Regions from separate parts of the Stenotrophomonas sp. Steno-Z1 genome, predicted to be linked through region 2. Evidence: riboswitches for the same ligand, from Rfam matches in the RefSeq annotation. Region 2 holds a riboswitch; the other holds the start of a gene.

Region 1 (15,598 bases), on a different contig from region 2:
GTCACGGCGAGCGTGTCGTTCGGGCAGATCCACCTGGCCGCGGCGGTCGCCGATTTCGTCAAGCGCCACCCGCTGACCCGGGTGGAACTGCTGCTGGTGGATCGGGTGGTCAACCTGGTCGAAGAGCGCGTGGATATCGCCGTGCGCATCTCGCGCGCGATCGACCCGGCGCTGATTGCGCGCTGGCTGGCGCCGTGCCGCTCGGTGCTGTGCGCGGCGCCGTCGTACCTGTCCGAGCGGGGCACGCCGACCACCGCCGACGAACTGGCCGGGCACAACTGCCTGACGCACCATTACGTCGGCAAAAGCGTGTGGCACCTGCAGCGCGACGGCCGTGCGATCGCGGTGGCGGTAGGCGGCAACATCAGCGCCAACGAAGCTTCGCTGCTGCTCGAAGCGGTGCGTGCCGGTGCGGGCATCGCGATGCTGCCGACCTACCAGATTGCCCCGCTGCTGCGCAGTGGCGAGCTTGTTGAAGTGCTGCCCGAGTACGACGTGGAAGGCCTGGGCATCCATGCGGTGTACGCATCGCGCCGGCAACTGCCGACGATCATGCGCAGCTTCCTGGATTTTCTGGTGGAGCGTTTCGCGAGCCCGGATTTCCTGGCGCGGATCTGAGGACGACGTGCGTCGCCTCGCACGCGCGGTGCAGTCAAGTGCGGGTGAGCGGGCGCGCCCAGCGCGCGGCGTACACTGTGCCTTCCCACGTCGTTGAAGCGAGTCGCGTCTTGTCGTATCCGTATCCGTTGGTGGTGTTCGATCTGGATGGCACGCTGGTGGACAGCGCGGCCGATATTGCCGAGGCGCTGAACCGCACCCTGCAGGACTGGCAGTTGCCGCGCGTGCCCGAGGCCACGGTGCTGACCTGGATCGGCGATGGGGTGCGGCGGCTCGTGGAACAGGCCTTCGATGCGGCGGGCAGCCAGACCGACCTGGACGCGGTGATGCCCGGTTTCATGCGTCACTACGAAGCCTGCCTGCTGCGCAGTCCGCGCCTGTTCGACGGCGTCGAGCCGGCCTTGGAGGCATTGCAGGCGCGTGATGTGCGGCTTGCCATCTGCACCAACAAGCCGTCGGCTCTGGTGGCGCCGCTGCTGCAGCATTTCGGCCTGCAGGCGGTGTTCGCCGTGGTGCTCGGCGGCGATTCGCTGCCCGAGCGCAAGCCGAGCGGCGCACCGCTGCGGCATATCGCCGCGCACTTCGGCGTAGCGCCGGAGGCGGCATTGATGGTGGGCGACTCGATCACCGATTACCGCGCTGCCGTCGATGCGGGCATGCCGGTGGCGCTGGTGCGCTATGGGTATCCGCGCGGGCTGGACCTGGACACCGTCCAGGCCGTGGCGGTGATGGATGACCTTCAGGAATTGCTGGCGCTATAGCGCGGGTGAAGCCCTGGTCCACGGAGTAGGCGTGGGGTTGGTGAGACGGCCGGTGGTTGGAGTGTTTTGCTGTTCCAAGGCTGCTTGCGCGCTGTCTTGGGTGTTGTTGGGGGAGCGGGAGCGCGTCGCGCCTTGGTGGCGCGACGGCTGGAAAGGCTGCCGAGCATGGCTCGGCACTACGGATGCCTGGGGTGGATCGGCATTCGAGTTGCCGAGCATGGCTCGGCACTACGGGATGCCTGGGTGGCTCGGCATTACCTCGGCTGGTAACGCACGCTCAGGCGGTACTCGCGGCCGGGCTGGTTGTACCAGCCCACCGTTTCGTACTCGCGGTCGAACACGTTGCTGACCCGACCCAGCACCGACCAGTCACGGCTCAGCGCGTATTCCAGGCGCAGATCGACCGTGCCGTAGCCGGCCAGGCGCACCGTGTTGGCCGCATTGTCATAACGCTTGCCGGCACCGTTGGCCGTGATGCCCGCGCGGAAGCCGCCGAAGCTGCGGTCGATGTCCAGGCGGGCGGTGTTCTGCGCGCGGCGCGCCAGCCAGTTGTCGAACTGCGCGCTGCCATCGGTGCGGTTGCGCGGATCGGTGTGGCTGAGCTGGGCATTGACGTCGAAGCCGGCCCAGGCGATCGCGCCGGTCAGTTCCGCGCCGCGGATACGCGCCTTCTCCACCTGCGACATCATGAAGGTGGTGGCGTCGTAGGTGATCAGGTCATCGATGCGCGTTTCGTACACATCCAGGCCCCAGCGCCAGCCGTCGCCCTGCTGGGCGATGCCGAGGTTGGCGCTCTTGGAGGTCTCCGGATCCAGGCCCGGCACGCCGCTCCACGGATCGTAGAGGTCGCTGAAGGTCGGCGCCTTGAAGGCGGTGCCGTAGCTGGCGTTGAGGCGGAAGCCGCTCCCCAGTTCCATGCCCCAGCCGAGGCTGCCGGTGGTGTGGTTGCCGAACTGTTCGTTGTCGTCGTTGCGCACGCTGGCCTGCAGGTGGTGCGCGCCGAAGCGGCCCTGGTACTGCAGGAACACGCCGGTGTTGTCGCGGCTATCGACCAGGTAGCCGGCGCTGCTGCCGTCCAGGTTGTCCTGGCTCCAGTCGACGCCGGCGCTGACCAGCTGGCCGTCGGCGATGCCGATGTCGGCCTGCGCCGAGGCGCTGTCGCGGTGGGTCTGCGCCGCGCCCAGCCAGGTGCTGCCGTTGTAGTTCTCCGACTCGTTGTCGGCGCGGCCGACGTTGACGGTCAGGTTGAAGCGCTCGCCGGGGCTGTAGCGGACCTTGCCGCCGAGCACCTGCTGCAGCGTCTCCGAGTAGTTGTAGTAACCGTCGTAGTGGTTCTCGCCCTTGGCGCGCAGCGCGGTGCCTTCCACGCTCAGCGCGTCGGTCAGCGCGTAGCCGCCACGCAGGCTCATGGACAGGTTGCGGTAGCCGTCGCGGTCGGGTTCGTCGGCACCGCAGCCGGCGAACGTGGCCGCATCGCCGCGGCAGGCGTTGATGCCGTCGGTGTGCTGGTAAGCGATGTCGGTGCCGAACCAGCCGCGCTCGCCGCTGCCGCCGAAGCCGCCGCTGGCCTCGCGCAGGCCGTTGCTGCCGCCGCCGAGCTGCAGGTGCGGAGCGAAGGTGCCGGTGTTGCGGCGGGTGAAGATCTGGATCACGCCGCCGATTGCATCGGCGCCGTACAGGCTGGACTGCGGGCCGCGCACGATCTCGATGCGTTCGATCTGCGCCAGCGGCAGGTCCTGGATCATCGCCAGGCCGAGGTCGCCGGTATTGATCCGCACGCCGTCGACCAGCACCAGGGTGTGGGCCGAGTTGGTACCGCGCAGGAACAGCGAGCTCTGCTTGCCGAGGCCACCGCTGTTGTTGAGGTTGATGCCGGCACGGCCACGCAGCAGGTCCTGCAGCGAGGGCGCCTGGCTGCGCTCGATCTCGGCGCGGTCGATCACCTGCGCTGGCGAGATGCTGTCCTGCAGGGCGATCTGGGTGCGCGTGGCGGTGACCAGCACCTGGTCCAGCGCGGCGGTGTCGTCCTGTGCGGATGCCAGCAGCGGCAGGGCCGACAGTACGGCCAGGGAAAGAACGCGGGTTTGCAGCTTCATCGATGACTCCATGCACCGCGCACGCCCGCGCGGCAAGGGGTGGGGATGATCGCGCTGCAGGGAGTCACTCGACGGAGAGCGGGCACACGGCGCCGCTTGCCGCCGCCATGCCCGCCGCATCGCAACCAGTCGTCTTCCAGGCCGGTCTCCGGGCTCGCATGTCGATGGCGGTGCCATCGCGCCAGGCGCCTTCCCATGCCAGAGCACAGTGGCGTGTTGCCTGGTGTATCCATGCTTACCGTTGCGGGGGCAGCGCCGGAGTGGCGGCGTGGCACAGGGCCTGACGCGTCACCGGCTTCCCGTTTCAACCTGGCGGCATCGCAGCCCCAGGTCACCTGAAAGTGCGCGCAGTCTAAGCCATCGGCCGGGGGGATGGAGCGCAGCGGTTAGAATATGCCTCGCTTTTTCGATGTGATCTCCATGACCCCACTGTGGTTGCAGCACCCCGGCACCGACGCCCGTGACCCCCACCGGCCCGTCGCAGCGGGTCGCCGGCGGGGCGTGGCATGATCCTCGACCTGATCCGCCACGCCAGCACCGGCCGCGATGGCCACCTGGACGGTCGCACCGACCCGGCCCTGGACGAAGGCAGTACCGATGCCCTGTGCGCCCGGTATGCCGCGCTTGGCTGGGAACGCGTGCTGAGCTCGCCGCGACAACGCGCGCTGGCCACCGCCGATGCGCTGGCGCTGCCGCGCGGGCTGGCCGTGATCGCCGATGACGAGTGGGAAGAACTCGATTTCGGGGACTGGGATGGCCAGGCGCTGGACGCACTGCCGATGCAGCAGCTGTCGGCATTCCACTTGGACCCGCATGCCAACCCGCCGCCGCATGGCGAGAGCTGGGGCCACTTCGAGCGGCGCATCGTGCGCGGCCTGCATCGCCTGCTGGATGAGCCCGACGCGCCGTCCACGCTGATCGTCAGCCACGGCGGACCGCTGCGCATGGTGTTGTCGCAGGTCTGCGGGATGCCCATGGCGATGTGCTGGGCGCTGCGCATCGATCACGGCACGCGGTTGCAGCTGCGCGTGGAGCGCGAAGGCGACCGCCTCTGGGGCGAACTGCTGGAACTGCAGCAAGCCTGATCAGGCGCGCTCGTCGTCCGTGTCGAACGGCGGCGCATCGCCGCTGTCGTCGTCATCGCGGCGCTCGGCGGTGCGGTCGTAGACCGGGCCGGATGCCGGCGGGGCCTTTTTCAGCGGCTTGTCGGCGATGATCGCGTCGTACTCGGCGACCAGTTCGATCCGGCGCGCTTCCGGCAGCTCCTGCCAGTGGCAGTCCTGCAGCGCGCCTTCCAGCGAGTAGAGCAGGTTGAGGCTCGGCTTGAAGCCGGCCCGGCGAACCTTGACGAAGGCGCCGACCGCGCCGATCGCGGTCAGCTCCTCGGGCGTGCGCAGACCGACCTGGCGCAGCCATGCCGCGCTCTTGGGACCGATGTTGCGCAGCTTGACGCTCATCCCAGCGCCTCCACGAAGACCGCGGCGATCGCTTCCAGCCCGGCCTGGTCCTCGGCATCGAAGCGCGCCAGTGACGGGCTGTCCAGGTCGAACACGCCGATCAGCGTATCGCCCTTGACCAGCGGCACCACCAGTTCCGAGCGCGAGGCCGAATCGCAGGCGATGTGGCCGGGGAAGGCGTCCACGTCCTCGATGCGCTGGGTCACCCGCTGGCTGGCGGCCGCGCCGCACACGCCCTTGTCCAGCGGGATGCGCACGCAGGCGGGCAGGCCCTGGAACGGGCCGACCACCAGCTCGGTGCCGTCGTAGAAATAGAAACCGACCCAGTTGAGGTGCGGCAGCGCGTGGTAGACCAGCGCGGACAGGTTGGCGGCATTGGCGATGCGGTCGCGCTCGCCATGCACCAGCGCGCGGGCCTGGGCCAGCAGCTGGCCGTACTGTTCCGGCTTGCTGCCGGTGAGCGTGGAAGTATCGAACATGGGCCGAGTCTAGCAAGCAGCGGGCTGCGCCGGGACCGTCGATAATGCACCGCACCTTCCCGACCGCTACGCCGATGACCGCCAATCCGCCCCCCGCCCTGTATGTGACCGGTACCGACACCGGCATCGGCAAGACCTTCGCCAGCTGCGTGCTGCTGCACGCCTTGCGCCGGCAGGGCGGCCGCGCGGTGGGCATGAAGCCGGTGGCCAGCGGCTGTGAGCTGACCGCGGACGGCCTGCGCAACGAGGACGCCACCGCGCTGCTGGCGGCCAGCGACCCGCGCCCGGCCTATGCCGACCTCAACCCGTACGCCTTGCCCCTGCCGCTGGCGCCGGAGCTGGCCGCCGCCGAAGCCGGCGTGAGCCTGGCGCTGGCGCCGATCGAGGCCGCCTTCGCGCGGTTGCGGGCGCAGGCCGACATGGTGGTGGTGGAGGGGGTGGGCGGCTGGCTGGCACCGTTGTCGGGCACGCTCGACCAGGCCGACCTGGTCAAGGCGTTGCGGCTGCCGGTGGTGATGGTGGTCGGCCTGCGCCTGGGCTGCCTCAACCACGCGCGCCTGACCGCCGCGGCGATCGCGGCCAGCGGGGCAACCTGCATCGGCTGGATCGGCAACGAGGTGGACCCGCAGATGGCGCGCATCGACGACAACATGGCCTTGCTGCGCGCGCGCCTGGCGATGCCCTGCCTGGGGCGGCTGCCGTTCGCGCCCGGGGCGGACCCGGCCGGGTTGGCGGGTTGCCTGCGCCTGCAGGAGGCGTAAAGCGTCCGAGCGTGGCGAGGGAGCCACGCATGCCGTGGCACTACCGTGGCAGAGATGCAGCCACGCATGCCGTGGCGCTACCCTGGCCGGCCCCAACCGGGTAGAGCCACCCCATGGGTGGCTGGCGCGACCATGACAGGGTTCCAATCCGGGTAGAGCCACCCCATGGGTGGCTGGCGCGGAGTGCGGTTGAGGGGGGGCGTTCATCCGCCGCGCAGGGCGCAGGCCAGTCGGCCCAGCGTGCTGATCGCCGCCACATAGCGCTCGTCCAGCTCCTGGCAGCAGGACAGCCGCAGGCAATGCCGGTAGCGCGCGCCGCGCGAATAGACCTGGCCGGGCATGAACACCACGCCGTGCGCCAGCGCCTGCTCGAACAGCTCGCCGGTGTCGATGCCCGGCGGCAGTTCCACCCACAACAGGAAGCCGCCGGTGGGCTGGGTGGCCAGGGTGCCGGCCGGGAAGTGCTGGGCGATCAGGCTGCGCACGCGCCGTACCTGGTCGCTGTACAGGCGACGCAGCCGACGCAGGTGCTGCTCATAACTGCCCGCCTCCAGGAACGCGCCGACCGCTTCGCCGAGCAGGCGCGGTTCGGCCCCGGTGGACTGGAACTTGAGCAGCTGGATGTCCGCAGCGAAGCGCCCGGCATCGAGCCAGCCGATCCGGTAGTCCGGGGCCAGGGTCTTGGAGAAGCTGCTGACCACCATCACCCAGCCATCGTCATCGAAGGCTTTGAGCAGGGGCGACAGCGGCTCCTGGAATTGCAGTTCGGCGTACACCGCATCTTCGATCAACGGAATCCGATGGTGGTTCACCAGCGCGGCCAGCCGCTGCTTCTCGGCCACCGGCATGGTGAAGCCAAGCGGGTTGTGCACGCTCGGCATGGCCACGATCGCGGCCAGCGCGCCTTGTTCGAGCTGCGCGGCGACGGCGTCCACGTCCAGCCCGAGGCGCGGGTCGGTGGGCAGTTCGATCGCCTTCAGGCCCAGGTTGCTGAGCAGTGGATACAGGTTGAAATACGACGGCGCTTCGATGCCCACGGCATCGCCCGGCCGGGTGACCGCACGCAAGGCGAGCTGCAGCGCTTCCATCGCGCCGTGGGTGAGTACCAGGCGTTCGACGCTGGTGTGCAGCCCGAGCCGCGGGCCGCGCCGCACGATCTGTTCGAGCAGGCGGGTAGCGGCATTGGGGCGCGCGTAGGTTTCCACCATGCCGGCGCGGCGCAGTACCTGTGCGGTGCTGCGGGCGAGCTTGTCGCCGGGATAGAAGCGGCGGCCCCGGGGCCCGGCGAAGGCGAGGTCGACGATGCCGGGCTGCTGCTGCGCCGCCAGCACACGGGCCATCATCAGCTGCTGGGCCTGGGTGGTCGCCAGCGAGGGGGCCTGGCGCAGCGAGCGGGTGGGCTCGGCCAGGCGCGCGCTGACCACGAAGCCGGCCTTCGGCTGCGGCACCACCAGCCCGGCGTCTTCAAGCTGGCGATAGGCGGCGATGACCGTGTTGAGGCTGAGCTGGCGCTGGGCGGCGAGGCCGCGCAACGAGGGCAGCCGCGTGCCCACCGGAAGCCGGCCGCTGTGGATCGCATCGGCCATTTCGTCGGCCAGGGTCTGGTAGAGGTTGGCTGCCATCGGGTGCCCGCAGGAATCTGTAACCATACGGATGGCCGAACACTGGCTCTGTATCCGCTTCCTGGCGCAGCCTAGCATGGTCCTGTCAGCGCGCCAGGCCACCGCCGCCGCGCATCCTGGTCATTCCCTCGCGCACGGCGGTGCGGTGTTCGCCGTGCGTTTTTTTTCAGATCAACGGCCGGTTGGAGCTGGCTTTTCGCTGGTTTGGGCGGGTACGGGTGGGCTTGCGGGACACGCCGCAAGTACGTCCCTGTAGGCTCGCGTACGCCATCCATGGCGTACGACGGTCCCGCAAGCCCACCCGTACCCGCCCCAGACAGTTGGCTGGTGCGCAGCGAACAGGCTCAAGCACAGCTACAGCGGCAGCCGCAGCGAAGCATCAGCTACAAGCATCAGCCTTGCCGTCTTTGCTTCGCGCTTCCAGGGTTTTCGACGGCTACCAGCCCACTGTCTGGGGCGGGGGTGTGGGGGGGCGCGGGACCGTCGTACGCCATGGATGGCGTACGCGAGCTTACAAAGAGGTACTTGCAGCGTGTCCCGCGAACCCCACACCCCCGACCAGCGCGGGAGAAGCGCAGACATCGACGATCTACAGGAAAGCATCACCGCGCAGACAGCGTCGACACCAACCTCGGCTTCTCGCGGTACAGCGCCGGGTACTGCTGCTTCAGGGCCGCCACCTTGGGCGCATCGTTGATCTGGATGTACTGCGATTCCGGATGCAGGGTGAGGTAGTTCTGGTGATAGCCCTCGGCCGGGTAGAAACGCTTGCCGCCGTCGACCTGGGTCACCACCGGCGCCACATACGCCTTGGCGCGCTGCAGCTGGTCGATATAAGCGCGCGTGGCGTCGCGTTGTTTGGGGTCATCGACGTACACCGCCGAACGATACTGGGTGCCGCGATCCGGACCCTGCCGATTGAGCAGCGTCGGATCATGCACCACCGAGAAGAACACCTGCATCAGTTGTCCGTAGCTGACCTTCGACGGATCGTAGGTCACCTGCACCGCCTCGGCATGGCCGGTGCGGCCACTGCCCACGCGCGGATAGCTGGCATCGCCCGCGCTGCCGCCGATGTAGCCCGACACCGCGTTGTCCACCCCGTTGATGTGCTGGAACACCCCCTGCACGCCCCAGAAGCAGCCACCGGCGAAGACCACCTGCGCGCGCGTGATGCCGGGTTGTCTGAGATCGGCGCTGCCGCTCGGCGCGGGCACGGTGACCGGCGCCTGTGCCTGCGCGGCATGCACCGGGCCATCCACACTCAGCACGGCGGTGAGCGTGAGTGCCGCGATCACCGCGGCGATGCCGCCGGCAACCAGTTTGTCCATTGCGATCTTCATCGAAGGCCTCCAGGGCTCAACCGAACGTAAAGGCGTAGGCGTGCACACCCGGATCGAGGAACTCGATCTCGAACGTCCGTTCGCGCACCTCGCCGGATTGGCGGATCAACTGATACAACCGGTGCCCGCCGACCTGGCCGCTGCCGTCGGCCGACACATCGCCGCCGGCGGCGGCACCCGGCGGCTGGCCGTCGATGCGCACGCGGTAGCGCACCGGCCTGCCATCCACCGCCGGGGCCAGCACCAGGTGCAGGTCGCGGGCATGGAAGCGGAAAGCGATGCGGCCCCCGGGCGCCTCCAGGCGAGCGTCTTCATCGCCCACCGTCCAGCGCCCGCCCAGCGCCCACTGGTTCAGCGCCAGCGTGGCCGGCACGGTGTAGTCGGTGGCCCGGTCCGGCTGCTGCCCGCCGGGCGAGGCGAAGCTCTGCGCGCGTGCATGGCCGAGGTAGGTCTCCGGCGACTTCAAGTTGCGCATGTCCGCCTGTTGTTCCACCCCATCGCGCGGTGCCGCGCCCGCCATCGCCATCGCCTGCGCCGGCTCGCCGGGCAGCGTGTTGCCGGCCTCGCGCAGCAGTTGGCGGATGATCTGCTCGGACTGGGCGTAGTTGCCTTCGCCGAAGTGGTGCGCGCGGATGCGGCCCTGTGCATCGATGAAGTAGTGCGCGGGCCAGTAGCGGTTGTTGAAGCCGCGCCAGATCGCGAAATCATTGTCGATGGCCACCGGGTAGGTGACCTTCAGGTCCTTCACCGCGCCCTGCACGTTGCCCAGGCTGCGCTCGAAGGCGAACTCCGGTGCGTGCACGCCGATCACCACCAGGCCATGGTCGCGGTAGCGCTCGGCCCACTCGCGCACGTAGGGCATCGCGCGCAGGCAGTTGATGCACGAGTAGGTCCAGAAATCGACCAGCACCACCTTGCCGCGCAACGCCTCGGCGCTCAGCGGCGGGCTGTTGAGCCAGCCGGTGGCCCCGGCCAGCGAGGGCAGGGTGCCTTCGACCGGCAACGGCGTACCCGCCGGTGCGTCGGCGGCCATCATCATCGATCCGCCTTCCGCCGGCCCCTTGACGGGCAGCACATCCAGCAGGCCCTGTTCCAGCTTGGCCGTGCTCACCGTGGACAGGCGGGTCAGCACGCCGGTGTCCCAGCCCATGCCGATCGCCACCACCGCCACCAGCGCGGCCACGCCCAGCGCGCGGCGGATCCACTCGCCCACGCCCAGGCGCTGCTTGAGCGCGGCGAACACCCGCCCGCCGATCCAGATCGCCAGGGCCAGCGAGGTCGCCGCGCCCAGCGCGTAAGCCAGCAGCAGCCCGCTGGTGCCGACGCTGGCGCCATGCAACGCCGCGCCGGTGAGGATCAGGCCGAGGATCGGCCCGGCGCACGGTGCCCACAGCAGGCCGGTGGCGATGCCGATCAGCAGCGAGGTGCCCACCCCGCCGCGGCCGGCGTCACTGGCGGCATCGGCCGATGCGCTCAGCCGCGCGCCCAGGCGCTGGAACGGCGACAGCAGCCGGTTGGCCAGCGACGGCCAGAGCAGGGCCAGCGCGAATACGGCCATCACCACCAGCGCGATCCAGCGCCCGATCTGGTTGGCCTGCGCCACCCATTGGCTGCCGACCGCCGCCAGGCTGGCCACCACCGCGAACATCAGCGTCATGCCCACCAGCAGCGGCAACCCGCTGCGCAGGAATGGCCGGTCCGAACGGGCGAACACGAAGGGCAGCACCGGCAGGATGCACGGGCTGAGGATGGTGAGTACGCCGCCGAGGTAGGCCAGGACAAGCAGGAACATGGTCAGATCCTTCCAGGATGCAGGGGAAAGCGGCGCTCAGGCCGCGCTGAAGCTCATCGCCACGCCGTTCATGCAGTAGCGCAGCCCGGTGGGGCGGGGACCGTCATCGAAGACGTGGCCGAGGTGGCCGCCGCAACGCCGGCAATGGGCCTCGATGCGGATCATGCCCAGGGTGGTGTCGCGGTCTTCCTCGACCGCGCCATGCAGCGGTGCCCAGAAGCTGGGCCAGCCGGTGCCGCTGTCGAACTTGGTGGAGGAGGAGAACAGCGGCAGCGCGCAGCCGGCGCAGTTGAACGTGCCCCGCCGGTGTTCCTTGTTGAGCGGGCTGCTGAACGGCCGTTCGGTGCTCTGCTGGCGCAGCACGGCGTACTGCGCCGGGCTGAGCTGTTCACGCCACTGCGCGTCGGTGCGCATCACCTCGAAGCGACGGGCCGGGGCGGCCGGTGCGGCCGGGGCCGGGCCGCTGCACGCGGCCAGGCCGAACAGGCCGGCGGCGGCCGTCATGGCCCCCATGCCAAGCACATTGCGACGGGAGTAACGCATGGCCGATCTCCAGGTCTGGATACGATGCGGCCATGCTGCGCCCGGCCCGGTCAACGAATCCTCACGCAGGATTAAATTTTCCGTGACACATCCGGGCGCGGATCGGCCGACAATGCAGGCCATTCCCCAGACCGGCCCGCCCGTACCGATGAGCAGCGCCAAGCGTGTCCTGATCGTCGAAGACGATGTCCACATCGCCAACCTGCTGCGCATGCACCTGCGCGACGAGGGCTATGAGGTCACCCATGCTGCCACCGGCGACGAGGGCCTGGCCCTGCTCGAGGCGCAGCCGTGGAGTGCGCTGGTGCTGGACCTGATGCTGCCCGGCGTGGATGGGCTGGAAATCTGCAAGCGGGCCCGGGCGATGACGCGCTACACCCCGATCATCATCACCAGTGCGCGCGCCAGCGAAGTGCACCGCATCCTCGGCCTGGAACTGGGGGCGGACGACTACCTGGCCAAACCGTTCTCGATGCTGGAGCTGGTGGCACGGGTGAAGGCGCTGCTGCGCCGGGTGGAGGCGATGGCGCAGAACGCGCGCATCGACGCCGGTGAAACCGAGGTGGCCGGGCTGCGCATCGACCCGGTCGCACGTACCGCCCAGGTCGAGGGTCGAGCGCTGGAACTGACCCCGCGCGAGTTCGACCTGCTGTACTTCTTCGCCCGCCATCCCGGCCAGGTGTATTCGCGGATGGACCTGCTCAACCAGGTCTGGGGCTACCAGCACGATGGCTACGAGCACACCGTCAACACCCACATCAACCGGCTGCGCAACAAGATCGAGCGCGACCCGGCCAGCCCGCAGCGCATCCAGACGGTGTGGGGCCGTGGCTACAAGCTGGTGGGCGGCGACGGAGACGCGTCGTGATCCGGCTGACCCTGTCCCAGCGCCTGTCGGTGGTGTTCTGCGCCCTGCTGCTGGTGTGCTGCGGCGCGCTGATGTGGATCCAGATGCGCAGCACCGCCATGCATGAGCAGGAAACCGTGCAGCGCTTGTCGCGCGGGCTGGCCGAGCACATCGCGCGCAGCGGTGAGCTGATGGATGCGCGCGGCATGCGCGGTGGCGAGGTTCGCGCGCTGTTCGGCAAGCTGATGGCGGTCAATCCCAGCGTCGAGGTGTACCTGCTGGACGACGAGGGCCGCATCCTCGGCCACGATGCGCCCGATGGGCACCTCAGGCGCGACCGCGTGGACCTGGCGCCGGTCCGCGCGCTGCTGCGCGACGAGCCGTTGCCGATCCTCGGCGACGACCCGCGCAGCGCGACCGGGCGCAAGGTCTTCAACGCCGCGCCGCTGTGGGTGCAGGGGCGCCAGGCCGGCTACATCTACGTGGTGCTGGTGGGCGAGCAGCGCGAGGTGCTGGCCGCCAACATCGCCGCCAACGCGACCCTGCGCACCACCTTGTGGTCATTGGCGATCCTGGCCGCGGTCGGGCTGCTGGCCGGCGTGGTGGCGTTCCGCTGGGTCACCCGGCCGCTGCGCCAGCTGACCCGGCGCATCCAGGCCTTCGACGTGGACGCCGCCGGCGCCGGCACGCCACTGCCGCCGACCCCGCTGCGTCCCGGTGAGCGCGACGAACTGGCCATCCTGCAGCACAGCTTCGGGCACATGGGCCAGCGCCTGGGCGAGCAGTGGCAGCAGCTGCGCGAGCAGGACCTGCAGCGCCGCGAGCTGGTGGCCAACATCTCGCACGATCTGCGCACGCCGCTGTCCTCGCTGCACGGCTACCTGGAAACGCTGGCCCTCAAGGACGCCACGCTCAGCGCCGACGAGCGCCAACGCTATCTGTCGATCGCCTTGTCGCAGAGCCACAAGGTCGGGCGCCTGGCCCAGGCCCTGTTCGAGCTGGCCCGGTTGGAACACGGCGGTGTCGTGCTGGACCGGCAGGCGTTCTCGCTGCCGGATCTGGTCCAGGATGTGTTCCAGAAATTCGAGTTGGCTGCGGAGTCGCGCCGGCAGGCACTGAGCGCCGATATCGCGCCCGGGTTGCCGCCGGTGGTGGCGGACCTGGCCTTGATCGAGCGGGTGCTGACCAACCTGCTCGACAACGCGATCCGGCATACCCCCGAAGGTGGCCGTATCACCGTGACGCTGCGCGCGGCCGACGGCGAGGTGCAGGTCAGCGTGGCCGACAGCGGCCCCGGGATCGCGCCGGAGCGGCGCGACACGTTGTTCACCGCGATGCCTGCGCTGGGCAGCCAGCGACCGGACAGTGGCGGGCTGGGCCTGCTGATCGTGCACCGCATCCTGCAGCTGCATGGGCGTGACATCCGTCTGCTGGAGAGCCGGGAAGGCGCGTTGTTCGTGTTCTCGTTGCCCGCCGCGCGCTGAGCAGCGCGCGGGGGCTCAGGCCTCTGGCAGCAGCAGCCGGAAGCGCGCGCCACCGAGTACCGAGTCGCAGACATCCGCGCTGCCACCGTGCTTGGTGGCGATGATGTGGACCAGGGCCAGGCCCAGTCCGAAACCGTCGGGGTGTCGCTGCAGCTGCACGTAAGGCTGGAAGATGCGCTCACGATCGGCCGGGGCCACGCCCGGGCCGTCGTCATCCACGGCGATGACCAGCCCCGATCCAGCGACATGCAGGCTCACGACCACCTGACCGACTGCGTGCCGCCGTGCATTGCCGATCAGGTTGCCCAGCGCCAGCATCAGCGCATCGCGGTTGGCCACCAGGGTGCGCTGATGAGGGGGCTGGAAGCAGAGCTTGGGGCTGCGGTCGCCGGCGGCGGGAAAACGCTGCCCGAGCGCCTCGAACAGCCGCGCAACGTCCAGCCGGTGCGTGGCCACCCGGGGGCTGCGGCCGAACTGTGCGTAGGTCACCCCGGCAGCGGCCAATTGCTCCAGCCGCGCCACATCGGTTTTCAGGCCGTCCAGCAGTTCCGCGCCTTCCGGGTCTTCGTCGCCGATCTGCATCATGGCCAGTGCGAAGCGCATTCGTGCCAATGGGGTTCGGGTTTCATGGGCAACCGCCTGGGACAGGATCCGCTGCCCTTCCATCACGTCCTGCAGTTGCGTGGCCATGCTGGACAGCGCCTCACGCAGCGGCCGCACGAGGTGGGTACCGACGGCAGGTGCCGCGACGGCCAGCTCTCCCTGCTGGATCGCCCGCGCCATGTGCCCCAGCGCATAGACATCGCGCCACAGCCGATAGACCAGGAAATACAGGGGTAGCGCGATGGCGACGATGAAGATGCTGATCATCACCGCCGTATCCACGCGCTCGCTGTCGTACCAGGCAACATCGGCCTGCTCGGGCTCGGAGAAATCGCCCAGCACCAGCACCTGTGTGGCACCGGGAAGGCGCTGGTAGCTGAAGTGACCGTCCGGCGACAACACCAATCCCCCCTGATCCAGATGCTTCAGCGACGGCAGATCCAATACGTGCGGTGCCTCGGCGAGCGTCATGACCCGCAGCGGGTAGGCGAACTGCGTCTGCAGCAGCCGGGTCAGCTGCGGCCAATCCGCCTTGGGGGTGTCGGCATAGCGTGCATGCAGGAGATGGTGGATCCCCTGCAGCTGCGTGCGCACCTGCTGATCCTCGCCCTGCTCGGTCAGCGTTGCCCACAGGTACAGCCCGCACGCGATCAGGACGAAGTAGGCCAGTACGAAACCCAGGCAATAGCGCAGGAAGAGGCGGAAATGCCCGGTGCGGTGGATGGCGGTATCGCGGGGCGCCATCGTATTCAATCCCAGCCGGCTCGATTGAATAGATAGCCCTTGCTCCGGATGGTCTTGATGCGCTCGGGTACCTCGCCCAGATCGCCGAGCTTGCGGCGCAGCCGTGAAATGCGGGCATCGATCGAGCGATCCAGGCCGTCGAAGCCGATGCCGCGCAGGTCGCGCAGCAGATCGTCCCGGCTGAGTATCGTCCCGGCACTTTCGGCCAGGCATAGCAACAGATCGAACTCGGCCGTCGTCAATTCGATACGTGCAGATTGCAGGGTGACCTCGCGCGTATCGCGTTCGATGCGCAGCTGCCCGAAGCACAGTGTCGGACGCGTCCGTCGCTGGCCGGTGTCGCGACGCAGGTGCGCGCGTATGCGCGCCAGCAGCACTCGCGGTTCGATCGGCTTGCCGATGTAATCGTCCGCACCCAGCTCCAGCCCAAGCACCTGGTCGATATCGT
Region 2 (15,598 bases):
CGGGCCGGGCGTGTACCGCCGCGAAACTGTGATCCACCGGCACGGTTGCCTGATCGGCACGGCAGGAGTGCAATAGCGTCCGGTTTTCCGCATTCGCCAGAGTCCCCCACTTGAGCCAGCTTTTCTCCCCCGTGTCCTTTGGCCCGCTGTCGCTGGCCAACCGCATCGTCATCGCACCGATGTGCCAGTACTCCTCCACCGATGGCCTGGCCAACGACTGGCACCAGATCCACCTGGGCCAGCTGTCCCAGTCCGGCGCCGGCCTGCTGATCCTCGAAGCCACCGCCGTGCTGCCCGAAGGCCGCATCAGCTGGGCCGACCTGGGCCTGTGGGACGATGCCACCGAAGCCGCGCTCAAGCACGTGATCGAGGCGGTCAAGCGCTGGTCGCCGATGCCGATCGGCGTGCAGCTTGCCCATGCCGGCCGCAAGGCCTCCTCGGCCCGGCCGTGGGACGGCGGCGGTGCATTGCCCGCGACCGACCCGCGCGCCTGGACCACCCATGCGCCCTCGGCCATTCCCTTCAGCCCGACCGACCCGGCCCCGCAGGCGCTGGACCTGGCCGGCATCGATGCGGTGGTGGAGGCCTTCGTCGCCGCGGCCCAGCGCGCCGAGCGCATCGGCCTGGACCTGATCGAGCTGCACGCCGCGCACGGCTACCTGCTGCACCAGTTCCTGTCGCCGCTGAGCAACCAGCGCGACGACGAATACGGCGGCTCGCTGCAGAACCGCATGCGCCTGCTGGTGCGCGTGTTCGACGCGGTGCGCGAGGCGGTCTCCGATCGCATCGCCGTCGGCGTGCGCATCTCGGCCAGCGACTGGGTGGCCGGCGGCTGGGACATCGAGCAGACCACCACCCTGGCGCATGTGCTGGACGGCCGTGGCTGCCAGTTCCTGCATGTGTCCAGCGGCGGCAACGATCCGCGCCAGCAGATCCCGCTGTCGCCGGGTTACCAGGTGCCGTTCGCGCAGGCGATCAAGGCGCAGAAGCTGCGCATGCCGGTCATCGCGGTCGGCCTGATCACCGACCCGGCGCAGGCCGAATCGATCCTGCGCCACGGCCATGCCGATGCCATCGCACTGGCCCGCGGCATCCTCTACGACCCGCGCTGGCCGTGGCATGCCGCCGCCGCACTCGGCGATTCGCTGGAACCGGCGCCGCAATACCTGCGCTGCGAACCACGGGAGGCGCGCGGCGTGTTCATCGCCCCGCCACGCTGACCGGGCCTGCAGGCGATGGCCGCCCGCCATCGCCTGCACCGGCACACCTCAGCCCACGTCCACCCGCCACTCGGGCGGCAGCCCATCGACGATGTGCTGCATCAACGCGCGCACCTTCGGGGTGAGGTCGCGGCGGTCGCTCACGCACAGGTACAGCCGCATCGGCTCGGGCAACGCCTGTGCATCGCCGGCCTCGTTGCCGTCGAACAGTGCCTGCAACTCCCCGCGCGCCAGGTACGGTGCCGCGACGAAGGCCGCCAGCCGGGTGATGCCACCGCCGGCCAGGGCCATCGCGGCCAAGGCATCGATGTCGTCGCTGACCAGCGCCGGGCTCACCTCCGCGTCGAAGCGCAGCCCGTCGCGCACGAAGCCCCAGCGCAGGTGGCGGCCATCCTTGGGATGCCGGAACAACAGGCAACGATGCTCGCGCAGCGCTTCGGGCGTGCGCGGTACGCCGGTCCGCGCCAGGTAGGACGGCGCCGCGCAGAACACGAACGGCACCTGCGCGATCGGCCGCGCGACCAGCCCTTCTTCCAGCTGCGGTTCAATGCGGATGCTCACATCCACGTCCTCGCGTGCGTGGTCCACCGCACGGTCGGCCAGCAGCAGCTCGATCGCCAGGCGCGGGTAACGCGCCTTCAGCGAGGGCAGCAGCGGGGCCAGCTTGTGCCGGCCGAAGGAGGTGCTGCAGGCGATGCGCAGGCGGCCTTCGGGCGTGGCGTCCAGGTCGGTCACCGCGGCCTGCGCACGCTGCAGGTCGCGCTCGATGTAGCGCACCTGCGCCAGGTACAGCGCGCCGCGCTCGGTCAGCGCCAACTGGCGGGTGGTGCGGTTGAACAGGCGCACGCCCAGGTGGGCCTCGAGCCGGGCGATGTTCTGCCCCACCGCCGCCGCGCTGATGCCCAGGGTGCGGGCCGCCGCGGCCAGGCTGCCGGCGTCGGCGGTGCGGATAAAGCTGCGGATTGACTGGAGAATATTCATGGTGACCGCCATTCTCGCCTGTGATTGCAAAGTTTGTCTTTATAAAGAGCCAAGAGCGCTGCATCTACCGGCCACCCGGACCGGCTCCTATGGTGGTGCTCCCCGCCCATCCGCGCTGACCGCCTGCCTCCGCCGCGAGTGCACGCCGCGCCCGGAGGGGCCGCCTTTGCCGGAGATGGACCATGGACCCAGCGCTCGCCCCCCTCGATACCGACCCCCAGGAAACCCAGGAATGGCGTGAAGCGCTGCAGGCGGTCACCGACGTGGCCGGGCGCCCGCGCGCGCACTACCTGATCGACCAGCTCAGCGACCTCGACGTGGCCCGGCATGGCGACCTGCATGCGCGCGCCTGGACCGCCTACGTCAACAGCATCCCGGTCGAGCGCCAGCCGGCCTACCCGGGCGACCTGGCGATCGAGCGCCGGCTCAACGCGATGATCCGCTGGAACGCGATGGTGATGGTGCTGCGCGCCGGCAAGCACTCCAACGTGGGCGGCCACATCGCCACCTACCAGTCGGCCGCGGTGCTGTACGACGTCGGCTTCGATCACTTCTTCCGTGGCCGCACCGATACCTTCGACGGCGACATGATCTACATCCAAGGCCACTCCGCCCCGGGTATCTATGGCCGCGCGTTCGTCGAAGGCCGCATCACCCCCGAGCGCATGGACAACTTCCGCCGCGAGTCCGACCGCGATGGATTGTCTTCCTACCCGCACCCGCGGCTGATGCCGGACTTCTGGCAGTTCCCCACCGTGTCGATGGGCCTGGGCCCGCTCACCGCGGCCTACCAGGCGCGCTACATGCGCTACCTGGAATACCGCGGCCTGAAGGAGCACCAGGGTCGCAAGGTCTGGGCGTTCCTCGGCGATGGCGAAATGGACCAGCCCGAATCGCTGGCGGCCATCTCGGTGGCCGGGCGCGAGCGCCTGGACAACCTGGTCTTCGTGGTCAACTGCAACCTGCAGCGGCTGGACGGCCCGGTGCGCGGCAATGCCAAGGTCATCCAGGAACTGGAAGGCACCTTCCGCGCCGCTGGCTGGAACGTCATCAAGGTGATCTGGGGCGGCGGCTGGGACGCGCTGCTGGCCAAGGACCACAGCGGCCTGCTGCGCCAGCGCATGATGGAATGCGTGGACGGCGACTACCAGACCTTCAAGTCGCAGAGTGGCGCCTACGTGCGCGAGCATTTCTTCGGCAAGTATCCGCCGCTGCTGGACCTGGTCGCGGACAAGAGCGACGACGACATCTGGGCGTTGGCCCGTGGCGGTCACGATCCGCAGAAGGTGTATGCCGCCTACGCCCAGGCCGTGGCTGGCAACGGCCGCCCGAGCGTGATCCTGGCCAAGACCGTCAAGGGCTTCGGCATGGGCGAGGCCGGGGAAGGGCAGAACATCAACCACCAGCTCAAGAAGATGAGCCTGGACGCGGTGCGCGCCTTCCGCGACCGCTTCGACCTGCCGGTCAGCGACGACCAGCTCGAGGACATGCCGTACCTGCGCCCTGTGCCGGGCAGCGTGGAGGAACGCTACTTCGCCCAGCGCCGCCAGGCGCAGGGCGGCCAGCTGCCCGCGCGCCTGACCCACGTCGATCCGCTGCCGGTGCCGCCGCTGTCGGCCTTCGCCACCCAGCTGCAGGGCAGCGGTGAGCGCGGCCAGTCCACCACCATGGGCTTCGTGCGCATCCTCGGCACGCTGCTCAAGGACCCGGCGCTGGGCAAGCTGGTCATCCCGATCGTGCCCGATGAATCGCGCACCTTCGGCATGGAAGGCCTGTTCCGCCAGATCGGCATCCACTCCTACCTCGGCCAGCTCTACACGCCGCAGGACGCCGGCCAGCTGAGCTATTACAAGGAAGCCAAGGACGGCCAGATCCTGCAGGAAGGCATCAACGAATCCGGCGCGATCTGCTCGTGGATCGCCGCCGGCACCGCCTACAGCAACCACGGCCTGGCCACGATTCCGTTCTACATTTTCTACTCGATGTTCGGCCTGCAGCGCGTGGGCGACCTGGCCTGGGCCGCCGCCGATGCGCGCACGCGCGGCTTCCTGCTGGGGGCCACCTCCGGGCGCACCACGCTGATGGGCGAGGGCCTGCAGCACGACGACGGCCACAGCCACGTGCTGTCCTCGGTGATCCCCAGCTGCGTATCGTTTGACCCCACCTACAACTTCGAGCTGGCGGTGATCATCCAGGACGGGCTGCGCCGCATGTACGTGGACCAGGAAGACATCTACTACTACATCACCGTGCTCAACGAGAACTACCCGCACCCGGCGATGCCCGACGGTGCCGAGGAAGGCATCCTCAAGGGCATGTACCTGCTGCACCCGGCCGCCGCCGACAGCGACCCGGCACTGCGCGTGCAGCTGATGGGCAGCGGCGCGATCCTGCGCGAGGTGGAAGCCGCCGCCACGCTGCTGCAGCAGGACTTCGGCATCGCCAGCGATGTGTGGAGCGCCACCAGCCTGACCGAGCTGCGCCGCGATGGCCTGGCCATCGAGCGCTGGAACCTGCTGCACCCGCTGCAGCAGCCGCGCGTGCCCTACGTGCAGCAGTGCCTGGCCGCGCACGCCGGCCCGCTGGTGGTGGCCACCGACTACATGAAGATCGTCGCCGACCAGATCCGCCCGTTCGTCGACGGCCGCCGCTTCACCGCGCTGGGTACCGATGGGTTTGGCCGCTCGGATACGCGTGAGTCGCTGCGTACGTTCTTCGAGGTGGACCGGCACTTCATCGTGCTGGCCGCGTTGAAGGCACTGGCCGATGACGGGCGGATCGAGCGCGGCCAGTTGCAGGTGGCGATCGAGACGTACGGGATCGATGTGGAGAAGGTGGACCCGGCGGCGGTGTAGGCACGGATGCATTCGCGCCATTGATAGCGCGACTCCGGTCTCTGCCGCACGGCAGGAACGCTGGCATGCTGGATGCCTCGTATCCAGCTGACAGCAGGGAGGCCGTGATGAAGTGCGATCGACAGCCGGGCACGGCCGTCGTCCTGTTCCTCGCGGTGCTGCTGTGCTGCGGGCTGCTGCCGTCGGCGGCCGTCGCCCGCACCGAGCCGGTTCCGGGCAGCCTGCATGCCCGGCTGGTGGCACTGGATGCCGCCCCGGCACAGCCCGCGGCCGAGCGCCTGGCGGCAATGCGCAGGGCGTATGCGCAGGCCGCACCGGTGGCGATGCAGTCCGGTGATTGCGTGGCATTGCCGGATGCGCGGTTGCAGGACCTGTTCCAGTCCACCGCCCTGATCGCCTTCTACGCGCGTGAACCGGCCACCTTGCTGCGCCTGCAGTGCCTGTACGAGGCGCTGGTCGCGCGCGGTCTCGCCGTGGATGACCACCACCGCAGCATGCGCGGTTCGCTGATCGCGCTGCAGCGGTTCGATGAGGCCAATGCGCTGAACAGCCGCCTGCAGACGCCGCCCACCGCCTTGCCGACGATTGGCGGCAAGACGCTGGCGGGCCGGCCGTTGCTGCGGCTGGAGGACATCGGCCAGGTCCAGCGCACGGTGCTGGCCGAGGATGGCCTGCAGGTGGTGGCGATGGTGCACCCGCACTGCGGCTTCTCGCGGCGCGCGCTGCAGGCGATCACCTCGCAGCCTGACTACGCCTGGCTACGCGCGCGCCTACAACTGGTGGTGCCGATCAGCCAGGCCTGGCCCGGCCAGGAAATGCTGGACTGGAACCGCGCGCATCCGGACCTGCCCATGCAGCCGATGGTGAGCGATCCGTCGTGGCACGCGCTGGACACTGGCCAGTCACCGGTGTTCCACCTGCTCCGCGATGGCGAGGTGGTCGCGACCGTGGCCGGCTGGCCGCCAGAGGGCGCCGACCTGCGCGTCATCCGTGCGGCACTGGACGCGCAAACACGCTGAGTCCGCGTGCTTGGTTGCATCTGAGAGCATCGTCCGCGCCGCGGCGGTGCTCGCTTACACTCGAACGATGCGCCCCGATTCCATCCTCACCCTCTCATGCCCGGACCGTACCGGGATCGTCTATCGCGTCTCCGGCCTGCTGTTCGAGCTCGGCTGCAACATCCTCGATGCCCAGCAGTTCGGCGATGAGGAGAGCGGCCGTTTCTTCCTGCGCGTGCACTTCGATCGGGCTGCCAGCCAGGCGCTGGCAGATATCGAAGCGCGGATGGGGACGCTGGCGGCGGAGTTCCAGATGGACTGGCAATTGCACGACGCGCGCCGCCGTGCGCGTCTGCTGGTCCTGGTGAGCAAGCAGGGGCATTGCCTGAACGACCTGCTGTTCCGCGCGCACAGCCGCCAGCTGCAGGTCGAGATCGCCGCAGTGGCCTCCAACCATGACGACTTCGCGGCGCTGGCAGGTTCCTACAGCGTGCCGTTCCATCACCTGCCGGTCAACGCCGACAACCGTGACACGCAGGAGCAGCAGATCATCGACCTGGTCGAGCGCGAGCGCATCGACCTGGTGGTGCTGGCGCGCTACATGCAGATCCTGTCGCCGCGCCTGTGCAAGGCATTGGCGGGCAAGGCGATCAACATCCACCACAGCTTCCTGCCCAGCTTCAAGGGTGCGCAGCCGTACCACCAGGCGCACGCGCGCGGGGTCAAGATCATCGGCGCCACCGCGCATTACGTCACCGAAGACCTGGACGAAGGCCCGATCATCGAGCAGGACGTGGCGCGCGTGGACCACGCCATGACGCCGCGCGACCTGGTGCGGCTGGGTAGCGACACCGAATCGCAGGTGCTGGCGCGCGCGGTACGTCGGCATGTGGAGCACCGCATCCTGCGCAACGGCCATCGCACGGTGGTATTTCGCTGAAACGGGATGCGGCGCCGGTTGCCTGATGCTGCCTGCACCTTGATCCCGTAGGTACCGACCGTTGGTCGGTACGCTCTTCCGACCGCTGATCGGCACGCTCTTCCGACCGCCGATCGGTGCGCCGTTCCCACCGTTGGTCGCAACGCCGTTCCGCCCGCAGATCGGCACGCCGTTCCGACCCGTACCCGGAGGTCGCCGGTCAAACGACCGCGATCTTCGCCTTCGCCAGCGCCTCGCGCACCATGCCGTCGTTGGCCTCGGTCACCGGCCGGGTCAGGTCCCACAGGAACTTGACCCGGAACCCGGCTTTCACGGCGTCCTGTGCGCTCCACAGCACGCAGTAGTCGCGCGCCAGGCCGCACACATGCACCTCGCGGATGCCGCGTTCGTGCAGCCAGCCGGCCAGGCCGGTGGCCGGGCGGGTGCCGGCCGGGCCATGGTTCTCGCGGAACGCGCTGTAGGAGTCCACCTGCTGGCGGGTGCCCTTGCGCAGGATCAGGTCGGCCACGGTCCAGTCCACGCCCGCGTGCAACGCCGCGCCGGCGCTGCCCTGCACGCAGTGGTCGGGCCACAGCGTCTGCGGCTGCGCATGCAGCAGGATCGCTTCAAACGGGAGATGTCCCGGATGCTGGCTGGCAAAGGACGCGTGGTCGGCCGGGTGCCAGTCCTGGGTCGCCACGACCGTGCGGTAGCGGCGCTGGGCCAGCAGGGCGGCGATCGGCGCCACCAGCGCATCGCCCTGCTCGCAGGCCAGCGCGCCACCGGGCATGAAGTCCGGCTGCAGGTCGATCACCAGCAGGGCGACATCGGCGGGTAGGGCGGCGGTCATGGCAGGTCCAACACAACGGAAGCGGGGCAACCAGCGTGGCGGCCCCGCGTGCGAACGTCAATCGCCCGTGGGGGCTCCGTTGTCCTGTCCGTAATACAGCAGGCCGATCTTGATGCGCTCGCGGCCGGTCTCGCGGCGGTGCCGGTTGGCATCGCGCAGCGAATACACGCAACCGCAGTACTCCTGCTGGTAGAACTGCTCGCGCTTGCTGATCTCCACCATGCGCGCGGCACCACCGCCCTTGCGCCAGTTGTAGTCCCAGTACTGGATGCCCGGGTACTGCGCGGCGGCGCGATGGCCGCAGTCGTTGATCTGGTTCATGTCTTTCCAGCGCGAGATGCCCAGCGAACTGCTGATCACCGGAAAGCCATGTTCGTGTGCATACAGCGCGGTGCGCACGAAACGCATGTCGAAGCACATCGTGCAGCGGATGCCACGCTCGGGCTCGGCTTCCATGCCGCGGGCGCGGGCGAACCAGTTGTCTGTGTCGTAGTCGGCGTCCACGAACGGCACGCCGTGCTTCTCGGCGAAGCGGATGTTCTCCTGCTTGCGCAGCTCATACTCGCGCGCCGGATGGATGTTGGGGTTGTAGAAGAAGATGGTGTAGTCGATGCCGGAGGCGGTGATCGCCTCCATCACTTCGCCCGAGCACGGCGCGCAGCACGAATGCAGCAGCAGCCGGGTGTGGCCGTCGGGCAGGGCCAGGGTGGGGCGGTCGAGCGGGGTAACGGTGGGCGTGGTCATGCGGCTCTCGTCGACCGCACCGCCGGCAACGGCGGCGGTGCGGTCCTTGGGGTCATCTACAGACGGTGGATCAGGCGGCGTTGGCGTCGGCGTTTTCCGCGCGCAGTTCGCGGGCGGCGGCCACCAGCGCTTCCAGCGCGGCCCGGGTTTCCTTCCAGCCGCGGGTCTTCAGGCCGCAGTCGGGGTTGACCCAGATCTGCTCTGGCCGCAGGACCTCGGCGGCCTTGCGCAGCAGCGCCAGCATCTCTTCCTTGTCCGGCACGCGCGGGGAGTGGATGTCGTACACGCCCGGGCCGATCTCGTTGGGGTACTGGAAGCGCACGAACGCATCCAGCAGCTCCATCCGCGAGCGCGAGGTCTCGATGGAGATCACGTCCGCATCCATTGCCGCCACCGAGTGGATGATGTCGTTGAATTCGGAATAGCACATGTGGGTGTGGATCTGGGTGGCATCGCGCACGCCGCTGGCACTGATCCGGAACGCTTCCACCGCCCAGTCCAGGTACTCACGCCACTGTGCGCGGCGCAGCGGCAGGCCTTCGCGGATCGCCGGCTCGTCGATCTGGATCACGCCGATGCCGGCCGCCTCCAGGTCCAGTACCTCGTCACGCAGCGCCAGCGCGATCTGCCTGCAGGTGTCCGCGCGCGACTGGTCATCGCGCACGAACGACCACTGCAGCACCGTCACCGGGCCGGTCAGCATGCCTTTCATCGGGCGGTCGGTCAGCGACTGCGCGTACTGCGACCAGCGCACCGTCATCGGCCGTGGGCGGGTCACATCGCCGAAGATCACCGGCGGCTTCACGCAGCGCGAGCCGTAGCTCTGCACCCAGCCATTCCGGGTGAAGGCAAAGCCATCGAGTTGTTCGCCGAAGTATTCGACCATGTCGTTGCGCTCGAACTCGCCGTGCACCAGCACGTCCAGCCCGATCTGCTCCTGCACCCGCACGCAGTGTTCGGTCTGGGTGGCCAGGAAGGCATCGTAGTCGGCGTCGGAGAGTTTGCCGGACTTGTTGCGGGCACGTGCCTCGCGCACGTCCAGGGTCTGCGGGAACGAGCCGATCGTGGTGGTCGGGAAGCGTGGCAGCTTCAGTGCGCCGGCCTGGGCCAGGTGCCGCTGCGGGTAGGGGCTGTGGCGCTGCGCATCGGCAGCGGTCAGGCCGGCCAGGCGCGCGGCCACGGCGGGCTTGTGCACGCGCGGCGACTGCCGGCGCGATTCGATGCGCGCGCGCGACGCGGCCAGCCCGGCCTCGGCGTGCGGTCGGGCGTCCAGCGCATCGGCCAGCAGGCGCAGTTCCTGCAGCTTCTGGGTCGAGAACGCCAGCCAGCCGCGCAGCTCGTCATCCAGCCTGGTTTCCAGCGCCAGGTCCACCGGGCTGTGCAGCAGCGAACACGACGGTGCCAGCCACAGCCGGTCGCCGAGGTGGCCGTGCGCGTAACGGGCCAGTACCAGCGCGTTGTCGAGGTGGGTGCGCCAGATGTTGCGGCCGTTGACCAGGCCGGCCGACAGCACGCGGTCGGGCGGCAGCACGCTGAGCACGGCGTCCAACTGCTCCGGTGCGCGCACCAGGTCCACGTGCAGGCCGTCCACCGGCAAGGCGGCGGCCAGGCCGAGGTTGTCCTCCAGCGCGCCGAAGTAGGTGGCCAGCAGTACCTTGGGGCGTGGCACGCCGGACAGCACCGCATAGGCGTGTTCGAACGCGGCGCGCGCGCTGTCGTCCAGGTCCTGCACCAGCACCGGCTCGTCCAGCTGCACCCACTGCGCACCGGCGGCCTTCAGCCCGGCCAGCAATTCGGCATATACCGGCAGCAGCGCGTCCAGCAGGTCCAGCGCCGGGCTGCCGTCCACGGTCTTGGACAACAGCAGGAAGCTCACCGGGCCCAGCAGCACCGGTCGCGTCTCGATGCCCAGCGCCTTGGCTTCACGGTACTCGGCCAGCGGCTTGTCGCCGCGCAGGGCGAAGCCCTGGCCGGCCTGCAGTTCGGGCACCAGGTAGTGGTAGTTGGTATCGAACCACTTGGTCATTTCCAGCGCGTGCAGGTCGTAGCCGTCGCGCTGCACGCCGCGGGCCAGCGCGAAGTAGCCCGCCAACGGGTCGGCATCGGCCAGGGCGCGGTAGCGGGCCGGGATCGCGTCGACCAGGAAGGCGGTGTCGAGCACCTGGTCGTAGAAGCTGAAGTCGTTGCTCGGCGGCACATCGACGCCGGCCTCGCGCTGCAGGGTCCAGTGGCGTGCACGCAGGCCACGGGCGGTGTCCTGCAGCGACGCGGCGCTGCTTTCGCCGGCCCAGAACGCTTCCAGCGCGCGCTTGAGTTCGCGCTTGGCGCCGATGCGGGGAAACCCCAGGTTGGTAACAGTGGTCATGGAACGTGTCCTCATTGCAGTAGCGGCATTGAGGAACGAAGGAACCGCGTGCCGGCCACGCCATGGCTGCCGTGTCCGTCCCGCCAGCGACCTTCGCCCCCGCGGGCGAACCGGATGTCGTGGAGCGGACGCACGGGGGCAGCGCCACGCGGGCGGCATGGCGGCAGGCCCCGGCAACCTCCCCGCGGACGTTCCAGGTCGAATCGGGGGACGGTCGTGTCCCCCGGCCGGGGCCGGTATTCGGGCTGATGGACACGGGCGCGGGCGCCCACCTAGTACCTGCGGCTTCCCAGGCGGTGAGGCCCAGTGCTGTTGGCAGGATTCGTTTCCATTCACCGCTGCGGGGCAGCTCCGGAATGGGCGCGCGAGGCGCCTTCACCGGATTCCCGTTTAAACCCATCCCTTCATCTGCATGAAGAGATAGATACCTTCGGCCCGCACAAGGTAGGCCGAAGGCGGGCGGTGGTCAAGGGGGTTACGGCCGATGAATGACGCCGCTTACAAGCGCGCCGCGTCCGCCCGGCTGCGGATGTCGGCAAAGGTGTCGTCCTGCAGCAGCCGCCCGTTCTCCCAGACGGTCAGCATGGCGTCCTCGTAGCCCAGCGGCAGCGCGACCGCGGCCAGCGACTCGGCCTCGGCCGGGATCGGCACCGTGCGGAACTGGCCGTACTCGCGATGCCGCAGCAGGCGCATGCGACCGCGCTTGCTCTGCTTGCCACTGTCGGTAACCGGGTCCTTGTAGACGTCGATCCAGTTTCCGTCCACCCGGGCGGCCGAACATTTCAGCGCGAACTTCTGGGTGTCGCGGTCCAGCCGCTGCAGCAGCGCGCCGCCCATGCCGAAGGCGACGTTGTCGGCGGCGTAGCCAGCCGCGGTGATGCAGGCCAGGATGTCGCCGATGCTGGTCGGGTTGACGCCGTCGCCCTGGATCACGCGCACGTGGTTGAGCACCTTGTAGCCCTTGCCGTTGACCGCGTGGCCGAAGGCGTCGTCCAGCAGTTGCAGGCACTGCAGCACCACCGTCACCGGGTCGCCCGAGTCCGGGCGGATCACCACGGTGGCACCCGAGTCGATCACCTGCTGGCGCAGCGTGGTGCCCCAGTGCTGGGTGATCGCGTGGTAGATGTCATAGCTGTCCGACACCACCGCCACCACTGCACCGGGCGTGGCAAAGCGCGCAAGCATGTTGCGGTAGGCCTCCACCTCGTTGTCGCGGCCCCAGCTGGTGATCGTGCTGTGCTCGGCGGCCGGGATCGAATGGCCGGCCACCGGCTCATGGTAGAAGGCGCGGGCGAACAGCAGCGCCGAGACGGTATCGGTACCAAGGAAATTGACCAGGTGCGCGGCGCCGCCGATGGCGGCCGACTCCAGGCTCGACACGCCACGGCTGCCGAAGTCATGCAGCTTGAACGGCAACTGGCCTTCCGGGTCGTCGCTGGTGCGCTCCAGGAAGCGGCGGATGGTCTGCTTGGCGTGCCAGCTGGTGGTCGCTACCGTCACCGGGTACCAGATCCGCAGCAGCAGCGTTTCGAGGTACGACGGTACCCAGAATGCCTGCGGGTCGGTCGATTCGATCGTCATCAGCGCGTTGTGCACGGGCACCACGGTGCCTTCGGGCACGGCGCGGATGCGTACCGGCAGCAGGCCGCCATGCGCATCGACGATGTACCGCCAGCCGGCCTCGTTGAAGGGCTCGCCATGGGCGGCGAAGAGATCGCGCGCCGCATCGATGTCGGCATGGGTGATCGGCTTGGCCAGGTAATCCTTCAGCATGGCCTGCAGGCCGAAGAACAGCGTGCGGTCGTAGAGGCCGCCGCGCGATTCCACGTAGAAGAACGTGGCATCGGTACCCGGTGGATACTGCAGCCAGTGGCTGGCCTTGTAGCTGTCGGTATTGAGGAGAAGATTATCGAGGTACTGCATGACGGGAAGCTCCTTCGCGTCGGGTGACGCCGGCGGTCTATCCGCCGGCGGAACAGGCAGGGATCAGCCCCGGCCCAGGAAAAACTCCAGGATGTGGAGATGGTCTTCGAACAGCTTGGGCCCCATGTCCAGCGCCTCGCTGACCGGGATCCAGCGCGCCTTGTCGGCATCGTCGCCGCCGCGTACCGCCGGCAGTTCGCCAGCCGGGAAATCGAAATGGAAGGCGTGAGTGATGGTGCGGCCGCGCTGGCTGCGTTCGGGGTGGTCGAACACATGCTGGCCCTTGAGCGACCCCTTGAGTACCGGCGCCGGTATCTTCAGCCGGGTCTCCTCGCGCAGTTCGCGCAGGCAGCTGTCCAGCAGGCCCTGCTGCTGGCCGACAAACCCGCCCGGCAGCGCCCACAGCCCCTTGCCGGGCTCGGCACGGCGACGCACCAGCAGCACGTGGCCCGAATGCACCACCACGGCATCGGTGGTGACGAAGGTGGGCGCGTATGGCGCGTCCTTCCAGGCCGCTTTGTACTGCTCGATGAACTGGTACTCGGCCACCAGCTGGGCATAGGCCGGCCCGCTCTTGCGGAACGCTTCGAGCATGGCGTACACCGGTGCGGGCACGTTGCCGCGCAGCATCAGCAGCGCGCCATGGAAATCCACGCTGCCGGCCTCGAACAGGTAACGGCGCAGCTCGGTGGCCGACAAGGTTTCGGTGTGCTGTACATCGACCAGCGGCCACTGCGGGAACTCGCGCAGGTAATAGCTGGAATCATCCTTGTCCATCCCGACCAGGCCGATCCTGGCATCGCCCCCGTGACCATCGGCGCGGACAGCGTCGGCCACCGTGCGTTGCACACCGGCGATCCACTGGGCTTCGTTGTACAGATGGTCCTTGAGCGGACGGATCAGCAGACGCTCGCCGGCACCTTCCAGCGCGGCCTGGATCATCACGGCACGTTCGGCCACGGTCCAGGGATTACGGAGGCTGCGGGGGGTGTCGGCAGAGCCGACCAGAAAGATCAGCTTCTTGGCCCGGCTCAGTGCGAGGCGGGCAACGGCGGCATGGCCGTTATGGAAGGGCTCGAAACGCCCGATGAAAACCAGATAGTCGTATTCCATGAGAATCCCCCATGTCGTTGTGTATGCCGCGGGTCTGTCCCTTGGCTGATGCCAATGCTACTCCTCTGCCAAACGGCGTCAACGTCGGCGGCGTCATGCGGGCCGGGTGTTCAGCCGAGGATCTGCAGCACCTGCGCGATGCGCTGCTGCACGGGGCCGGTCAGGACATGGAACGCTACGCCCTGCGCCGATAGCGCCTGCACGTAGGCGTCGTGCTGCGCCTGGCGGAAGGCTGCGTCGCGGCGGGTGCCATCCTGCACGAACGCGAAATCCGGTGCGCACAGGAACAGATGGGCGTAGCGACGTTGCGCCAACGCGTGCAGCGCCGGCTCGACGCGGCCGAACATCACCTCGCAGTACAGCTGCGTGGTCAGCGGCGTGGTGTCGCACACCAGCCAGCGGTTGGCCGTGGTCGACAGCGTTTCCTCGCGCGCCACCTGCACGCGTGCAATGTAGAGCAAGTCGTCATAGGTCAGCGCGCCGCCGCGCGCCTCCCAATGTTCGCGGCCGAACTCAGCGGCCCAGGTCGTCTGCAACCGGGTGGCCAGCGCGGCCGCCAACGTGGTCTTGCCGCTGGATTCGCCGCCGAGCAGGCCGATGCGCCCGACGAAATCGGCGTACACGCGGGGGTGCAGGAAGGCGTGCAGTGCATGTGGATCGCGCCGGAGCGCGGTGCCCGATACCGGTATCCTGCTGCGCGTGGGGTCCAGGCACACGTGCGCGACCGGCCACTGCACACCGGCCTGTGCACTGAAATGCTGCTGCAGGGCAGCGGCGAAACCCTCGCCGTAGTCTTCGCTGGTGAAGACCGCATCCACCCGACGCTCCCACAGCGCGGTGCATACCCAGGCCACGAACGTGCGCTGCGCCGTGTCGTCATCGCCGTTGTCCGGCAGCGGCCGTACCGGCACGCCGCGCTGCGCACAGAGCGCGGCCAGGCGCGCAGGGTGCAGTACCAGCCGCGTAACCTGCGGGTACAGCGCCTGCAGCCACGCGTCGCGTCGCGATGCATCGCAGCCGGGCAGCTCGGGCTGGCTCCAGCTCAGCAGCAACACCGTCTCGCACTGCGCCAGCGCGTGGTCGATCAACGCCTGGTGGCCCCGGTGCAGCGGGCTGAACTTGCCCACCACCAGGCCGGTGGCGAAGCGCTCAGCCATGCGTGGGCTCCGCCGCCACCGCGCCGGCAGCCGCGGCGCGCATCAGACGCCGCCAATGCCGCAGCGAGACCAGCGCGTTGATCCAGAACAGCACGTACAGCACGGCCGTCAGGTGCAGGCCGCGGCTGGCATACAGCGGGATGGCGATGCTGTTGACCAGCAGCCAGAACCACCACGCGTCCAGCTTGCGGCGCATCATCAACAGCTGCGCCACCACGCTCAGCACCAGGACGGCCGAATCCAGGAACGGCGCGTAGGCATCGGTCCAGGTGTGGAGCAGCAGGCCGTAGCCGACGCTGGCCAGCACTGCGGCCGGCAGCATCCAGCCCAGCGTGCGCACCTGCACGCGGGTGATCGGCAGCGCGTGCCCGTGGTCGCCGCGCAGCCATTGCCACCAGCCGATCACGCTGGTCAACACGAACACGCCCTGCAGCACCACGTCGGCGTACAGCCGGGCGTCGTGGAAGACCAGC

The links. Region 2 has a riboswitch for cobalamin ahead of metE (5-methyltetrahydropteroyltriglutamate--homocysteine S-methyltransferase). Riboswitches for the same ligand answer to the same signal wherever they lie in the genome.
Region 1: linked by a shared signal. The riboswitch ahead of btuB (TonB-dependent vitamin B12 receptor) and the one ahead of metE (5-methyltetrahydropteroyltriglutamate--homocysteine S-methyltransferase) in region 2 are both predicted to bind cobalamin.

Annotation. Positions count from the first base shown of each region.
Region 1 covers NZ_JBWJPB010000008.1:36,986-52,583, reverse strand. Annotated here, with positions in the region: gene AC06FD_RS17175 (LysR family transcriptional regulator) at 1-618, shown strand, start outside; gene gph (phosphoglycolate phosphatase) at 729-1,379, shown strand; gene btuB (TonB-dependent vitamin B12 receptor) at 1,634-3,475, opposite strand; cobalamin riboswitch at 3,598-3,829, opposite strand; gene AC06FD_RS17160 (histidine phosphatase family protein) at 3,982-4,560, shown strand; gene AC06FD_RS17155 (TfoX/Sxy family protein) at 4,561-4,932, opposite strand; gene AC06FD_RS17150 (GAF domain-containing protein) at 4,929-5,411, opposite strand; gene bioD (dethiobiotin synthase) at 5,486-6,172, shown strand; gene AC06FD_RS17140 (aminotransferase-like domain-containing protein) at 6,376-7,794, opposite strand; gene msrA (peptide-methionine (S)-S-oxide reductase MsrA) at 8,397-9,137, opposite strand; gene AC06FD_RS17130 (cytochrome c biogenesis protein DipZ) at 9,154-10,929, opposite strand; gene msrB (peptide-methionine (R)-S-oxide reductase MsrB) at 10,966-11,472, opposite strand; gene AC06FD_RS17120 (response regulator transcription factor) at 11,621-12,340, shown strand; gene AC06FD_RS17115 (sensor histidine kinase) at 12,337-13,803, shown strand; gene AC06FD_RS17110 (ATP-binding protein) at 13,819-15,150, opposite strand; gene AC06FD_RS17105 (winged helix-turn-helix domain-containing protein) at 15,156-15,598, opposite strand, start outside.
Region 2 covers NZ_JBWJPB010000003.1:127,812-143,409, reverse strand. Annotated here, with positions in the region: gene AC06FD_RS11385 (NADH:flavin oxidoreductase/NADH oxidase) at 111-1,220, shown strand; gene AC06FD_RS11380 (LysR family transcriptional regulator) at 1,269-2,201, opposite strand; gene aceE (pyruvate dehydrogenase (acetyl-transferring), homodimeric type) at 2,384-5,056, shown strand; gene AC06FD_RS11370 (hypothetical protein) at 5,164-6,075, shown strand; gene purU (formyltetrahydrofolate deformylase) at 6,143-6,994, shown strand; gene pncA (bifunctional nicotinamidase/pyrazinamidase) at 7,194-7,823, opposite strand; gene AC06FD_RS11355 (epoxyqueuosine reductase QueH) at 7,881-8,567, opposite strand; gene metE (5-methyltetrahydropteroyltriglutamate--homocysteine S-methyltransferase) at 8,638-10,932, opposite strand; cobalamin riboswitch at 11,147-11,380, opposite strand; gene AC06FD_RS11345 (nicotinate phosphoribosyltransferase) at 11,431-12,855, opposite strand; gene AC06FD_RS11340 (bifunctional nicotinamide-nucleotide adenylyltransferase/Nudix hydroxylase) at 12,919-13,974, opposite strand; gene AC06FD_RS11335 (AAA family ATPase) at 14,079-15,125, opposite strand; gene pnuC (nicotinamide riboside transporter PnuC) at 15,118-15,598, opposite strand, start outside.